Regions from separate parts of the Exiguobacterium sp. UBA1053 genome, predicted to be linked through region 3. Evidence: riboswitches for the same ligand, from Rfam matches in the RefSeq annotation. Region 3 holds a riboswitch; each other region holds the start of a gene.
The links. Region 3 has a riboswitch for lysine ahead of B3G15_RS05075 (aspartate kinase). Riboswitches for the same ligand answer to the same signal wherever they lie in the genome.
Positions count from the first base shown of each region.

Region 1 (5,143 bases), on a different contig from region 3:
CATAAATGGATGGTTTATTCATTTCGAAAGACCTCATTTCTTTTTCCAGAACTACAACATTCCTTTATCTTAGTAAAAATCAGCGCGTGACGCAACGTTCAAATCCTAAATGTTCACTTTCTGTAAAGTTTTTGCGCCACTTTCGATCAAATCGACAGACTCCGACGTCCGAATTGAACAACTGCTCCAGTCAAGAACACAAGACAGAGGACAAGTAAAAGAATGGAATGAAGAAGAAAATGATCCGTTCCTTCTAGTAATTGCGTCGTATTGAATAAGGAGAAGACGGATAGATAACGGAGCCACTCCGTCTTGTCACTTAGTTCCGACAGAATCGTCAAGACGATCGATAGGACAAGCACACTACCAGCAAGCGAAAAAGCACGACGTTCTTCGTCAAATAACGTCGCAACGAATAACGTAAAGGCACCGATCGCGAAGAGTAACAATAGCGCATTGAGTTGAATCCGCCATAAGATGACGTCATTGATCGAAATATCTGTCATCCACCAGTCGGATACCATCAAGACAAGTCCATTCAGTCCTACGAGAACCATACTTGCGATACCCATGACGATCGCAACAGCAAACGTATACGCATTCCGGGTGATCGGGGCTGCGAGATAGACGATCAGCTCTCCATTGTCGATTGGTCGCGCAACGAGTCGCGCTGCTAATGAGAGCAAGAATAGACTCGCAATGACTTGAAAAATCAGTCCATAATAGTTTCCCCCGAGCAGATCCAGTACATTCTCGAACCCTGTCACCTTATCGTATTGAAATGCTTTTAAGACTTCTGGAGGTAACGCTTCTAGTTTTGCTTCTAGTAAACCGGTCTTCATCATCGATGGATAAAGCAACGCAAGCATCAATAAGTAGAGACTCGTTCCAATCGCATAAGCAAGCACGGGCTTTCTAACCTGCTTGAATAAAGAGCGGATCAGCAATATCACGACGATTCCTCCTCTCCATAATAATGCAAGAAGACCTGTTCTAAATCATCTGCTGACGGACGAATCAGCCGTACATCGTACTGCGTTAAATAAGCGATCGCCTGATTCAAGCTCAGCGTCTCATCCGTTTGAAAACTGACTTCTGTCCGCTTCGGTTCAACACCGACTTGCATCGCGAACTGTGCTGCTTCCACCTCCGTTCGGAAGACGATCGTGTACGTCTTTCGACTCGATCGAACCAACTCATGAATATCCGATTCGACGATGATGCGCCCTGTTTTGATTAAAGCCGCTCGATCGCACGATTTTTCCATCTCCGGAAAATGGTGTGAACTCATTAGAATCGCTTTTCCAGCATGCTTCTCCTGTTCGATCCACTCTAAAAAACGCTCTTGCATCAAAGGATCGAGTCCACTGGTCGGCTCATCAAGTAGATAGACGGGTGCATCCTTCATGAAGCAACCGACAAGTGCCAATTTTTGTTTCATCCCTTTTGACATCTTGCGGATTTTCGTCTTCGTCTCAAAAGGAAATCGTTTCAACAACAGTTGTCGCCGTGCCGGATCGCTACCGTGTAGTCGTTGCATCAAATCCAGCATATCTGCTCCCGTCATGTCTCCAGGTAAACTAATCTCCCCTGGCAAATAACCGACCAATTTCTTCACTTCTTTACTTTGATTCCAGCAATCAAAACCACCGATCGTCGCCTTTCCACCATCCGCCGCCAGTAGTCCCATCAAATGTCGGAGTGTCGTTGATTTTCCAGATCCGTTTGGTCCGATGAAACCGAATATCGTACCCGGATCAACTGTAAAACTGACATCGAATATCCCACGCCCCGGCGCAAATTCCTTCGTCACATGCTCCAAACGGATCATCATCCGACCTCCCTATCTTTTATTTCTTTCCTCACTGTATTCATACCCGTTTTGAAGCAGTTTGTTCGGATCAAAGCGATAGATGACGAACCGCTCGTCATGATTTTTTTCATAGAGGTCTCGTAATCGAATCTCATCGATTTGCTCGAATACGGTATGGCGCTCCAAGTACTCCCGATATTCATCGGTCGGGTAATACAAGATGAGATCAACCGAACGCGGGGAACGTTCGACCGAACTTAAAATGTGATCGATCACTTTCATGAAAATTTGTGAAGAGAATGGATTAAAGAAATAAAACTTATTCGCCTCATCCGGAATGGTATACTGCTCGGCATACGTCTGTTCGAATCGCAAACTTCCGGAACGCCGCTTCCGTCGACTTTGGTAGTTCGCCATATTCCGAAGTGCGTCCTCGTAAAATTGTCCGTTCATCTCGATTCCGATGACGGAACAGTCAAAACGATCGTGTAAGTAAAAGTTTAAACGCCCTTTCCCACACCCGAAATCGATGACAGTATCCTCTTTTTGAAACGGATAGGTTTCGCATAATTCGCTGAGTGCCGCATAAGGCGTCGGTTCATAGCGATTGTAGTGACTAAACACACCATAAAGGTGTTGCATCTCAATGGTCTCAATTCGTAATCGTTGATCATATTCCTGTTCATTCATCGTCTTTTGTTCCTTCTTTCCGGCATTCTTTCCCTCATCGTACTATACTGAAGAAGTACGTTACTCGTTTTTTGAAAGGGGATTTTATGATGATCGTCGTTACGAACCGGATTAAAGTCAAAAAAGGGATGGCTGCAGCTCTCGCTCCTCGTTTTACACGTCCAAGTGGACTTGATACGATGGACGGATTCATCCGTGTTGAGGTCTTATTGACGCAAAACATCGAAGAACACGATGAAATGAACGTCAACATGTACTGGGAAGATATGAAGAGTTTTCAAGCGTGGCGGGAGAGTGACGATTTCAAAGCGTCACATAGTCGACCTGCGAGTAGTGAGGCAGGAGAATCGCCAATGCTCGGCAGCGAGATTCTGACATATGAAGTCGCTTCGGTCAAAGAACGCGCATGATGCACGAAAAGGACTCGTATCGAGTCCTTTTTTATATACCTATACACAAATAGTGAAAGGGTCGAATTGTCACAAATGGTATTATTTGTTATCATAGTGCCATTACAGAGAGAGAGGGTCCTTCATGAATTCATTAACTATTTTTGAACAAGCCATTCGTAGCTTACCTGACGATCGTACGTTACGACGTGATGAATTATGGACGGACGATTTTTTATTGCAACAGGAGAACGAGCTGACCGTCTATTACTCTCCGATTGGCGAATATGTCAATACTGAAGCAAAAGTCGTCATCATCGGGATCACACCAGGTTTTGAACAGATGCGAATCGCTTTCGAAGAAGCGACGGATGCCCTCCATCATGGTGTTTCATTAGAAGAGACGGCACGCCTCGTCAAATATACAGCAAGCTTTGCTGGAACGATGCGACGTAATCTCGTCCAGATGCTTGATACACTCGAGCTTCCAGCATTGCTCGGAATCGAGACGACGGCTAGCTTATTTCATCAACATCAGAAATTATTGCATCCAACGTCACTGTTAAAGCAACCCGTCTTTTATCGCGAAAAGAATTACTCGGGTCATCAACCGAAGATCAATCGTAGCCCTTTATTAAGGCACTACGCGGAAGAACACTTCGTCGCTGAGATCAATCAGTTACAAAAACCAGCGTTATTGCTTCCGCTCGGTCGGGTCGTCGAGACGCAAGTCCGTGGATTGATTCATGATGGACGAATCGAACAGCATCAGCTTCTTTCCGGATTCCCCCATCCATCTGGCGCGAACGGTCATCGAAAAAAACAATTCGAGGAAAACCAAGCCTATTTGATGAAACAGCTCATTCAATATTTTGCTGAATAAACAACTTTATCTTAAATTATCAGAATATATGGTTGAATCGCTTCTGAAATACATGATAAAGTGTCCATAAGAACAGAATATGACTATTCTATCGATGAGGTAGAGGCGCGATTTCAATCAGTACTTGGTCCGAGGATGACAACGAAGACGACTACAGGAAAGGTGACATCGCCGAAATGACAGTATGTGTCGAGCATATCGTCGTTGGTCGATTCGGGAAACACCCGATCGATTGCCATACATAACAATTGTATGGAGCGCTCCAATTCGGCTAAGAAAGACGCATCCAGCGAGGGTGTCGGCTTTGTTGCCGGTGCCCTTGCTTTTTTTGTGCCGCGGGGTCTCATCTTTAAGCCATTTATTAAAGAGGAGGATATTTTTCATGATCAACTATTCAGATTCCATTATTGCCCTTGTACCTGCTTTACTAGCTATCTTATTAGCCATTTTTACCCGAAAGGTCGTTCTTTCGTTAGGTGTCGGCATTCTCGTCGGTGCCCTGTTACTTCACCGTTTTAACCCGATCGATACGGTAACCTATCTCGGCAAGAACATCTTCAGCCTCTTTTGGGCGGACGGTGCCTTAAACGAGTGGAATGTCTTATTACTTGTTTTCTTGTTATTGCTCGGCGTCCTTTCCACATTGATTCAGACATCAGGTGGCGCTCGCGCTTTCGGTGAATGGGCTTCTACGCACGTCAAGACAGCGCGTGGTGCACGCTTAGTTGCCTTCGGACTCGGTATCCTAATTTTCATCGATGATTACTTCAATAGTCTCGCTGTCGGCAACGTCAGTCGTCCGTTAACGGATCGCCGTGGTGTCTCACGTGCGAAGCTTGCCTATTTGATTGACTCAACAGCTGCGCCTGTTTGTGTCATCAGTCCGCTTTCGAGTTGGGGCGCATTCATCATCTCTATCATCGCCGGTATCTTAACGACGCACTCGATTACGGATTACTCAGCGTTTAGTGCCTTTATGATGATCGTTCCAATGAACTTCTATGCGATTTTCGCATTACTTTTAACACTTTACATCGCTTACTCTGGCGTCTCTGTTGGACCGATGAAACAGCATGAACGCCGTGCCGCGAATGGTGAACTTTTTGATGCGTCAAAAGGAACACCGATGGGAATGGCAAAAGAGGTCAACGAACATACGAACGGAAAAGTCCGGGATCTCGTCGTTCCGATCGTCGTTCTCGTCATTGCTACGATCAGTGCGTTACTCGGAACAGGTGCTCAGGCACTTGCAGCCGACAACCGCCCGTTTACTTTAATCGGTGCATTTGAGGCAACGGACGTCACCCGTTCCCTCGTCGCAGGTGTCGTCATTAGTTTGATCGTTGCCTTCCTGATGCTTATCGGTCG
Region 1 is NZ_DCDO01000012.1:637-5,779, reverse strand. It holds gene rlmN (23S rRNA (adenine(2503)-C(2))-methyltransferase RlmN) at 1-22, opposite strand, end outside; gene B3G15_RS07500 (ABC transporter permease subunit) at 147-953, opposite strand; gene B3G15_RS07495 (ABC transporter ATP-binding protein) at 950-1,831, opposite strand; gene B3G15_RS07490 (methyltransferase) at 1,844-2,503, opposite strand; gene B3G15_RS07485 (heme oxygenase) at 2,593-2,913, shown strand; gene B3G15_RS07480 (hypothetical protein) at 3,038-3,775, shown strand; lysine riboswitch at 3,868-4,046, shown strand; gene B3G15_RS07475 (Na+/H+ antiporter NhaC family protein) at 4,158-5,143, shown strand, end outside.
Region 1: linked by a shared signal. The riboswitch ahead of B3G15_RS07475 (Na+/H+ antiporter NhaC family protein) and the one ahead of B3G15_RS05075 (aspartate kinase) in region 3 are both predicted to bind lysine.

Region 2 (5,143 bases), on a different contig from region 3:
GAAGGCAAGGAATAATGGAATACCAACATACGTTGCGGCAATTCCGACCCAATCGATTTGATCCGCAAGGAATGCTGCGTAGTTTTGACCAACGATGACGAGGAAACAAAGACCGAATGCGAACAGCGGACCAAACGGGAACGCTGGTGCAACATATGGTAAGTCTTTCAACGAGTGACCTTGTGCAAGGAATCCTTTACGGAAACGATAGTGACTGATTGCAATCCCGAGCCATGCGATGAAGCCTGTCATCCCCGAAGCATTGAGTAACCACAAGTAGACTTGTCCACCAAACATCGACGTCAAGAAACAGAGTGCACCGATTGCTCCTGTTGCGAGCAAAGCGTTACGCGGTACACCGTTTTTCGATACTTTCGCGAACAACTTCGGTGCATCCCCTTGGCGAGCAAGCGTATAAAGCATCCGAGTCGAAGCATACATACCTGAGTTTCCGGCAGATAGAACAGACGTCAAGATGACGGCGTTCATGAGTGCTGCTGAGAACGCAAGACCTGCTTTTTCAAAGACGAGCGTAAACGGACTAACCGCTACGTCCGTAATGTCATTCGAAACCAAGTTCGGACTCGTATACGGAATGAGCATTCCGATGACGAAAATCGCGAAGACGTAGAAAAGTAAGATACGCCAGAAAACTTGTTTGACTGCTTTAGGAACGTTCTTTTTCGGGTCTTCTGACTCACCCGCGGCAATCCCGACGAGCTCCGTTCCTTGGAAACTGAATCCAGCAACAAGAATGATTCCGATGACGGCAGGAATCCCACCGACGAACGGTGCATCGCCAAGAGCAAAGTTTTTAAAGCCAACCGGTGGCTCCGATGTAAAGACACCGAAAATCATCGCAACACCGACGACTAAGAAGACGATGACGGTAACGACTTTAATCATCGCAAACCAATACTCCGCTTCCCCGAATCCTTTAACGGAGAAGTAGTTCAAGCCGATCATGAGTAAGAGGAATAAGGCACTGAAATAAAATCCAGGAACATCCGGGAACCAGTACGTCATGACGATTTGTGCTGCGACGAGTTCAACTGCGATCGTGACTGCCCAGTTGTACCAGTAGTTCCAGCCGAGTGCAAAGCCGAATGATGGATCGACGAATTTTGTTCCATATGTCGAGAAGGATCCAGCGACCGGCATGTACGCTGCCATTTCACCAAGACTTGTCATGAGGAAGTAAACCATCAGACCAACGATTGCATACGATAGGAGCGCACCACCTGGTCCTGCTGCTGCGACGGAAGCACCGGACGCAATGAAGAGTCCTGTTCCGATCGCTCCACCGATGGCGATCATTGACATATGACGGGCTTGTAATCCACGTTTTAATCCTTCTGCTGTCGAATCTGTTGTTTGTTTCACATCTAGATTGTTCATTTCGTTCGCTTCTCTCTTTAATAAATTTTTGAGAGGACACTTTTTGAATGAAAAAACAAAAAGCGCCCTCATCTTCCAGATGGAAGATGAGAACGCAACATAATAAAATGGATGCGCCTCATTCTACCGTCGTGAAAGATAGCTCTCCACAAGTAGGTGATACCCGACTTGTGACAGTATTAGACCTATTTGATCTAATCCCAATCGATCATCTTCAAAGCGATGATTGATTTCGGCAATTCTTCCTTTCAGGTCACCTCATCTGTCGCTTGACGACATCCGTAACCGTACTCTTAAGAACTGCAACCTCCATCCCACTGGTTGAGTGAGAACTGAATTAAGTTAGTTATTACTACGCCATATTACACAAAACGCCACGAAATTGTCAATTGCCTTTTTCGAATCTGGGGTAGTCGATGGTAAAAATCCGATATGTTTAGTACACTAAATGGTAGAAGTCCACTGAGAGAAAGGATGCTGCTTGCATGCCACAGGAACGTGATTTGCTAACTTATCGACTCGAGGAACAAATGCGCGTCATTCTTCGTACCCTGCGACGTGAACTTAACCGGCTATTTGAAGGAACGGCGACCCGGAGTGAGTTTTTCATCTTACGAAGCCTTTCAGAAAATGGTCCTCAGCGCCCGACGCTTCTTGCGGAACAATTTGAGCTCGCGACGAGTCAAGTCACTGCTTTGACGGATAAGCTGTATAAACAAGGATATGTCACACGGACACGCTCGACGGAAGATCGTCGTTCAATCGTCCTCGCTTTGACGGATGACGGAGAACGTGCATTTCGGGATCTCGAAATCGTCCGGAAAAACTATTTACAAGATCGCTTCGGTACATTGACGGAAGAAGAGCTGGAAACGATGATTCGTGTCTTTGATAAAATTTTACTGACGATGGATGAGGATTCTCTTACTTCATCTTCTTAAAAACGGTAGATTTTCTACCGTTTTTTATTTTTCATCTAAACATTTATGCCTGTCTAACCGTTATCTAGTTGAGTATACTGGAAGTATATATATGGAAATCTGTTAGTTGGGGAGCTGGGAGGATTTGTTGTCCATCATGAATCAATTCATCATTAACTTTTGTCTACTGTTTACAACGATTACTCTCTTGTTCTTACCGTTTCGGAATCAACCGCGTATTTCATTGAACTCCAAATGGTGCATTCGACTTATACTCGGAGCAGTCTCTGGTTTGATTGCGGTCTTATTGATGTTCAATGGGATTCAAATCGATGTCGCCCGTGTTGATTTACGTATCGTTCCCGTCGCGATTGCCATGCTGTTCGGTGGTTTCCCAAGCGCCATCGTTGCTGGTGCAATGATCATCGGGACACGTTACTTTTTAACACCAGTTGATCAAATGGAAGGATTTTATTTATCGACGTTGATCATCGTCTTGTTCATCACGACGATCGGGATCATTCGTCGATTCGTCCATGTCTCGATGCGTCATTTTCAGCTTATGGTGTTGGTCGGTATTCTCTATTCGTTACCCGCCATCTACGTCCTGACGCACAGCTGGTCGACATTCTTTAAAATCTCGATTGCGTACGTCTTCTTTAATTTATTTGCTGGCTTTGTCGCTTTTCGATTGCTGACGGAATTACGCCGTCACTTCGAAAACATCCAGTATCAGCAGAAACTCGCCATGACGGATGCTTTGACAGGGCTCGCCAATCGTCGTCGCCTGGATGACTCGCTTTCGCTTGTCGGCTCGACCGACCAAGGCTATTCGCTTGTACTCATCGATATCGATTTCTTCAAGCATGTCAATGATACATATGGTCATGATGCGGGCGATGATGTGTTACGCCAACTCGGCATGACTCTCGCTTCCTTGACCCGTCCAGACGACCTCGTCGGACGGTACGGTGGTGAAGAATTTTTAATCATCTTACCAAGTACTTCGGCGAAAGAAGCGCAAAAAATAGCAGAACTAGCTCGGTTGACGGTCGCACGTAACCTGTTCCCAACAGCAGATGTACCTGATCTGCAAATTACGATCTCACTTGGGATTTCCCATTCCAGTGGTTCGCATACGTCACTTGAAGCATTACAACAGGCAGATAAAGCGTTGTATTATTCAAAAGAAAGCGGACGGAATCGGAGTACGATCTATACGAAAGAACTTGCATTCCGACAAGCTTAAACTGATTGGACACTTCCGCAGGGAAGTGTCTTTTTTTACGTCTTCATTCCGTCTCTTTAGGAAAACCGATACTCTCAACCGTTCCAAAGACGATCATCCGACTTAATTGTTCTGCCATGTATTCTGATGAATACGGTCGACCGTTTCGTAACCAAGAAATCAACAATCCCAACTGTCCACCAATGACATAGTTCAATAATAAGTCTCGATCGACGAACGTAGCTTCTTCTGTGATTTGCGGTCGAAACACAATTCGATAATTCTCTTTCAATGTATCGAGAAAACGAGAGATGAACGTTTTGATCGGTCCTTGAACGAGCATCGTCTGATAGAATAGTTCATTTTCTTCGATATGAATGAACAAACGAGCAAAATAGCGACTCACCTGCTCGACTGTCGGAAAGACAGTTCCTGTACCCGTGATCCGAATTGCTTGTTCAAGTGCCTTCATTTGCTCCTCAACGATTTGGTCGAGCAAATCATACTTATCCGTATAGTGTGCGTAGAAGGTCGAACGGTTCACACCGGCTCCATCCGTCAGCATTTTGACAGTAATACTCGAGAAGCTGTGCGTCTTCAATAAACGAAATAATTCCATTGTAATACGGTCACGTGACCGTTTTGGTCGGGGATCACGGCTCTCATTCATCCATATTTCACTCCTTTTCCATCCTCTTTTCATTAATGAATCCGTTATCATCTATTTTTCCAACATTTTGTCGGAAATTGTCGGTTGTTTGTTAGCTAATGATCCATATAATTAACTATATTAATTACTCCTCCCCCAGAGGAGTACTTTTTTTGAATCGATTGTACACAAGAAAGGATGCTAACACACCCATGAGTATGAAAAAATTATTGATCATCAATATCGTGACACTCATCGTTTTAATCGGTGGTGGTGTTGTCGGATACTACTATTACGATCAAGCAACGAGCTATGTCAAAACAGACAATGCGAAAATCGACGGTAAGATGATAACGGTTGCGAGCCCAAGCGCTGGTAAATTAACAGACTGGTCTGCGAAAACAGGCGAATCACTCGCCAGTGGAGCAACAGTCGGACACGTCATGACGGCACAAGCCGGACAAAAACCGACGGACCTCTCTGTTTCAATGCCCTCAAAAGCAACGATCGTTCAGTCGATGGCGACAAAGAACGGCTTCGTCGCAGCAGGTACACCTCTCGCCTATGGTTTTGACTTAAACGACCTTTGGGTCACGGCGAACATCGAAGAAACAGAAATCGATGAAATCAAAGTCGGACAAACAGTGGATGTTTACGTCGACAGCTATCCGGACACGACACTTTCTGGTGAAGTCGAGCAAATCGGTATGACGACGGCTTCCACGTTCTCAATGATGCCTTCTTCAAACGGAAACGCGAACTACACGAAAGTCGCACAAGTCATTCCAGTTAAAGTATCACTCTCGCAAGAAAAATCACTCGACATTCGACCTGGTATGAATGTGACCGTCCGCATTCATAAGGATTAAGGAGGGACGTTCATGTCTACTACCTTCTTGTTCGGATACAGTGCGTTCACGATTCTGATCATCATCGGCGTCAACTGGA
Region 2 is NZ_DCDO01000002.1:50,028-55,170, reverse strand. It holds gene B3G15_RS00715 (amino acid permease) at 1-1,398, opposite strand, end outside; lysine riboswitch at 1,530-1,718, opposite strand; gene B3G15_RS00710 (MarR family winged helix-turn-helix transcriptional regulator) at 1,884-2,339, shown strand; gene B3G15_RS00705 (diguanylate cyclase) at 2,476-3,567, shown strand; gene B3G15_RS00700 (TetR/AcrR family transcriptional regulator) at 3,611-4,216, opposite strand; gene B3G15_RS00695 (HlyD family secretion protein) at 4,408-5,064, shown strand; gene B3G15_RS00690 (DHA2 family efflux MFS transporter permease subunit) at 5,077-5,143, shown strand, end outside.
Region 2: linked by a shared signal. The riboswitch ahead of B3G15_RS00715 (amino acid permease) and the one ahead of B3G15_RS05075 (aspartate kinase) in region 3 are both predicted to bind lysine.

Region 3 (5,143 bases):
CGTGATTTGAACGGCAGTCGTCAGTAGTTGTTCGAATTCCGTGTTCGTCAGTGTCGATCCTTCTCCTGTCGTTCCTCCGACGACAAGCGCCTGAATTCCTGCTGCGAGTTGTTGCTCGATCAAGCGTTCGAATACGTGTAGATCCAACTCGCCTGCTTCATTAAATGGTGTGACGAGCGCTGTACCTGCTCCTTTGAACATGAAGAACTCCTCCTTTTTTATGAATGAATCGACTGTTCGATTGCTTGGCGTGCGACTTGTACGGCATTCGAGGCGGCACCTTTTCGAATGTTGTCGGCTACACACCAGAGATGGAACGTGTTCGCGAGACTATCATCTTGTCGAATCCGACCGACGTAGACGTCGTCCGTACCACTTGCATCGAGTGGCATCGGATAACGCGTATTCGCGACATCATCGATGAGGACGACGCCCGGTGCGCCTTCAAGTGCTTCACGGATCGCTGCAACCGTCGTCGGCTGCGTAAACGTGACGTTGATCGCAACCGAGTGAGAATTCGTGACTGGAACACGCACACATGTCGCACTGACTGGTAGTGCTGGAAGATTGAAAATTTTCCGTGTTTCGTCAATCATCTTCTGCTCTTCTTTCGTATAGCCGTTCTCAAGGAACACATCGATATGTGGCAAGATGTTATCGTGAATCGGATGCGGATAATTGACGGGCTCTTCTCCGCGTGCTCCACGTGCCAGATCCTCGATTCCTTTTTGACCAGAACCGGATACGGCCTGATACGTCGTATAGTTGACACGCTCGAATCCCAGTGACTGGAGCGGTGCTAAGGCGACGACGGATTGAATCGTCGAACAGTTCGGATTTGCGATCAAGCGGTCCGTCGCTTGAATCGCTTGTGGATTGACTTCTGGCACGACAAGCGGAATCGTCTCCTGCATCCGGAAAGCACTTGAATTATCAACGACGAGTGTTCCGTTTTCAGCTAGTAACGGGGCATATTGTTCACTGATCGTTCCGCCCGCCGCGAACAACGCGACATCGATCCCGTCTTCCGTGATATTTGGTGTCAGCGCTTGGATCGTGATGGCTTCTCCCTTGAACTGTACCGTGTTCCCTGCTGAACGAGCAGAAGCGTAAGCGGACAGGCGGCTGACCGGGAAGTCCAGTTCGGCTAGTACTTGTAACATTTTTTGACCGACGGCGCCGGTTGCTCCAATGACTGCTACATGATACATCCTGTTTTCCTCCTTATAACTCGAACGCGTTTGCAATCGCTGCAACCGTCCGTTCAATATCTGCTTGTGCAATCGTGTATGAGATGCTGATTTCTGAAGTCGTAACTTGATAGAACGGAATGTTCTCTGCTCGGAAGATTGCGAACAATTTCGAAGCGACACCTGTTGCATCCCGCATCCCGATTCCGACGACAGATAATTTCGCGTGTTGATTATGGCGATCGACCTTGACTGTCGTGAAGCGATCCATGATGTCTTTCAATGCTTCATCGAGGAACTCTTCTTCGTCGAGTGGACAAGAGAACGATAAGAAGATGTCACTGTCGAACGTCGTTTGACTGATCATGTCGATATTGACGTGACGGTTCGATAAGAGTTCGAAGATATCGGCTACTGCTGCGTTCGTTTGCGGTACGTGTTTAATTGATACCGTCAAGACGTTCTTCGTGACACTGACACTCGTGACCGCTTTTTGTTCCATTGTTTCCGTCGCTTCCATGATCCATGTTCCCCTTTTTGATTCAAGTGTTTTCCCGACGAAGATGTGTACGCCGTATTTTTTTCCTAATTCGACACTCCGCATTTCCATAACCTTCGACCCGAGAGCGCTCATCTCCATCATCTCATCATATGAGATGTGCGGAATCGGTTGAGCAGTGGCATGGATTCGTGGATCAGCCGTATACACACCGTCGACATCAGTGTAGATTTCACACCGTTTATCAAGGACTGCCGCAAGAGCAACAGCCGTCGTATCCGATCCGCCTCGTCCGAGTGTCGTCACGTCACCAAGTTCGTTGACACCTTGGAATCCGGCGACGATGACAACATCGTACGTTTCGAGTTTTTGTCGTAATAGATCTCCATCGATCTGTTTGATTTTACTTTTCGTATGCACGCCCATCGTGCTGATCCCTGCTTGCGCGCCCGTTTGCGATAACGCTTTGACGCCAAGTGAGTTGAGAGCGATGCTGAGTAATGAAATCGTCTGTTCTTCTCCGATGGCAAGCAACCGATCGAGTTCTCGCCGCTCAGGGCGATCCGTGATGGCTTGTGCCTGAGCGATCAAAGAATCTGTCATCTTGCCCATCGCCGAAACGACGACGACGAGTTTTTCACCTTCGGCTGCGCGACTCTTCAAATAATTCGCAATAGACTGAATCTGTTCGACAGTCGCAACCGAGCTTCCACCAAATTTAAGTACAGTTGTCACAATCCTATCTCCTTTGTCCCGATACAGAAAAAAACGACGGGCCGGTAGGAGCGTTCCTACGGCCCGTCGTTATCACGATCGGACAAACGAAGACAAAGTCATTCGTTCTTTTACGTAAGATAGCGCTCCGAAACATCGGTTTCGGCAGTACAACGGATCTTAACCGTTGTACCAGCAAATAAGAAGAAGCATCTTCTCGTTCACTTCGGCGGACTTCCCCTTTCACATCATTCAGCATGCTTGCCTTCAAGAATGATGCTACTCATGTCATCCGCGCCTCTATCTGTCGGTTGTTAGTTACAGTTATAGCAGACATCTTTTGTTAAATCCAGTCATTTGACTGATTTTTTTCAAAATTCGTCAATTCGCAAGATGCTGTTTCGCGAGTTCGAGTTGCTCCGAAACGGAAGCAAACCCTGTACCGCCGTAGCTTGTCCGGCGTGCCACTGCTTGAACCGGATCGAGGAGCGGATAGACGTCTTCTGTGATATCAGGATGGAACGTTTGATACGTCTCGAGATTCAAGTCCTTCAGGAAACAACCGTTCTGCACACAGTAAAGGACGGCTTTCCCTACGATTTCATGCGCTTCCCGGAATGGTATGCCTTTCGTTACAAGGTAGTCGGCGAGTTCCGTTGCATTCGAGAAGTCTTGCATTGTCGCCTTCTTGAGCGCTTCGGTCTTAAACGTCGCGGATTCAATCATTCCGGTGAAGATTTGAACGGATTGGAGAACGGTATCTGCTGTATCGAAGACCCCTTCCTTATCCTCTTGCATGTCTTTGTTGTAAGCGAGTGGTAATGCCTTCATCGTCGTCAAGAAGCCCATCAGGTTGCCGTAGACGCGACCTGTTTTTCCACGAATCAATTCAGCAAAATCAGGGTTTTTCTTTTGTGGCATCATGCTTGAGCCTGTCGAGAAGGCGTCAGACAACTCGATGAAGCCGAATTCTTGCGACGCCCAGATGATGATTTCTTCACAAAAACGTGAGAGATGCATCATGACGGTCGAGGCGATTCCGAGATATTCAATGACAAAGTCGCGGTCGGAGACAGCATCGAGACTGTTCGGATAGACCGACTCAAAACCGAGCAACTCGGCAGAACGGAAACGGTCGATCGGGAACGTGGTCCCCGCGAGCGCGCCTGCCCCGAGTGGTGATTTCCGAATTCGTTTTTGATTGTCCGTCAACCGTTCGACATCACGTTCGAACATCCAGAAATAAGCGAGCAAGTGATGCGCAAGCGAGATTGGTTGTGCCCGTTGCAAATGCGTATACCCCGGCATAACCGTCTCGATATGTTGCTCAGCTTGTTCCGTAATGACCGATTGGAGCTCGCGTAATGCCGTCGTCAACGCTTCGACATGCTGCTCCATCCATAGATGTAAATCGGTTGCGACTTGATCGTTTCGGCTCCGTGCCGTATGCAGTTTTCCTGCAACCGGACCAATCTGTTCCGTCAATAGACGCTCGAGATTCATGTGAATGTCTTCATCTGCTAGCGTATACACATGATCCGCTAACGTCGTTTCCAGTTGCTTCAGTCCTTGCTCGATTTTTGTCCACTCGTCTTGAGCGAGGATCCCTTGTTCAAATAGCATCTGCGCGTGTGCGAGACTGCCTTTTAAATCGACGCTCGCTAATTTTTGATCGAACGTGATCGATGCTCCGAAGGCTTCCGCTTGAGCGGAAGCACTTTCCGTAAAACGTCCACCCCAGAGTTTGGTCATTTCGTTACACCCGCCTGACGATGTACGCTCGCATGAGTCGAAACGGCAAGTCCGTGTAATTTGATGAAGCCTTTTGCTGCTTCATGATCGAACGCGTCTTCTTTCGTATACGTCGCAAGTTTCTCATCGTAGAGTGAGAAAGCGGACTGACGACCTGTCACGGTTGCGTTTCCTTTGAACAGTTTAACGCGAACTTCTCCTGTGACGTCCTGTTGTGTCGCCGTCAGGAATGCTTTCAAGCCTTTCGTCAATGGTGCATGGAAGAGACCGTTATAGATCGTTTCTGCGTATTGTTTGCTGAGTAGTGGTTTGAAATGTGCGACGTCCTTCGTCAATGTAATCGTCTCGAGTGCAGCGTGAGCTTTGAGTAAAACCGTTGCTCCTGGGCACTCATAGACTTCCCGCGATTTGATACCGACGAGACGGTTCTCGACGTGGTCGATCCGTCCGACCCCATGTGCACCAGCGATGATGTTCAGTTCCGTGATCAGTTTCGCAAGTGGATACGTCGTTCCGTTGATCGAGACCGGAACACCTGCTTCAAAGCCAATGATGACTTCTTCTGCCTGATCCGGTGCGTCTTCTGGCGCTACTGTTAACGCGTAAGCGTCTTGCGGTGGCTCTGTCCAAGGGTTTTCTAGGACGCCACACTCGTTACTCCGTCCCCAGAGGTTCATGTCGATTGAGTATGGGCTGTCGAGGTTGATCGGGATCGGCACGTTGTTTTCTTTCGCATAGGCGATCTCTTCTTCCCGTGACCATTTCCATTCCCGAACCGGTGCGATGACTTCGAGTGATGGATCAAGTGCTGCGACCGAAACTTCGAACCGGACTTGGTCGTTCCCTTTTCCGGTACATCCGTGAGCGACCGCCGTTGCACCATGTTGATGCGCGACTTCGACGAGCTTTTCTGCGATCAACGGACGCGAAAGCGCTGAAATCAACGGATAGGCATTTTCGTAATGCGCGCCATATTGAAGTGCTGGCA
Region 3 is NZ_DCDO01000005.1:186,171-191,313, forward strand. It holds gene dapA (4-hydroxy-tetrahydrodipicolinate synthase) at 1-201, opposite strand, end outside; gene B3G15_RS05070 (aspartate-semialdehyde dehydrogenase) at 219-1,211, opposite strand; gene B3G15_RS05075 (aspartate kinase) at 1,225-2,424, opposite strand; lysine riboswitch at 2,537-2,714, opposite strand; gene argH (argininosuccinate lyase) at 2,785-4,155, opposite strand; gene B3G15_RS05085 (argininosuccinate synthase) at 4,152-5,143, opposite strand, start outside.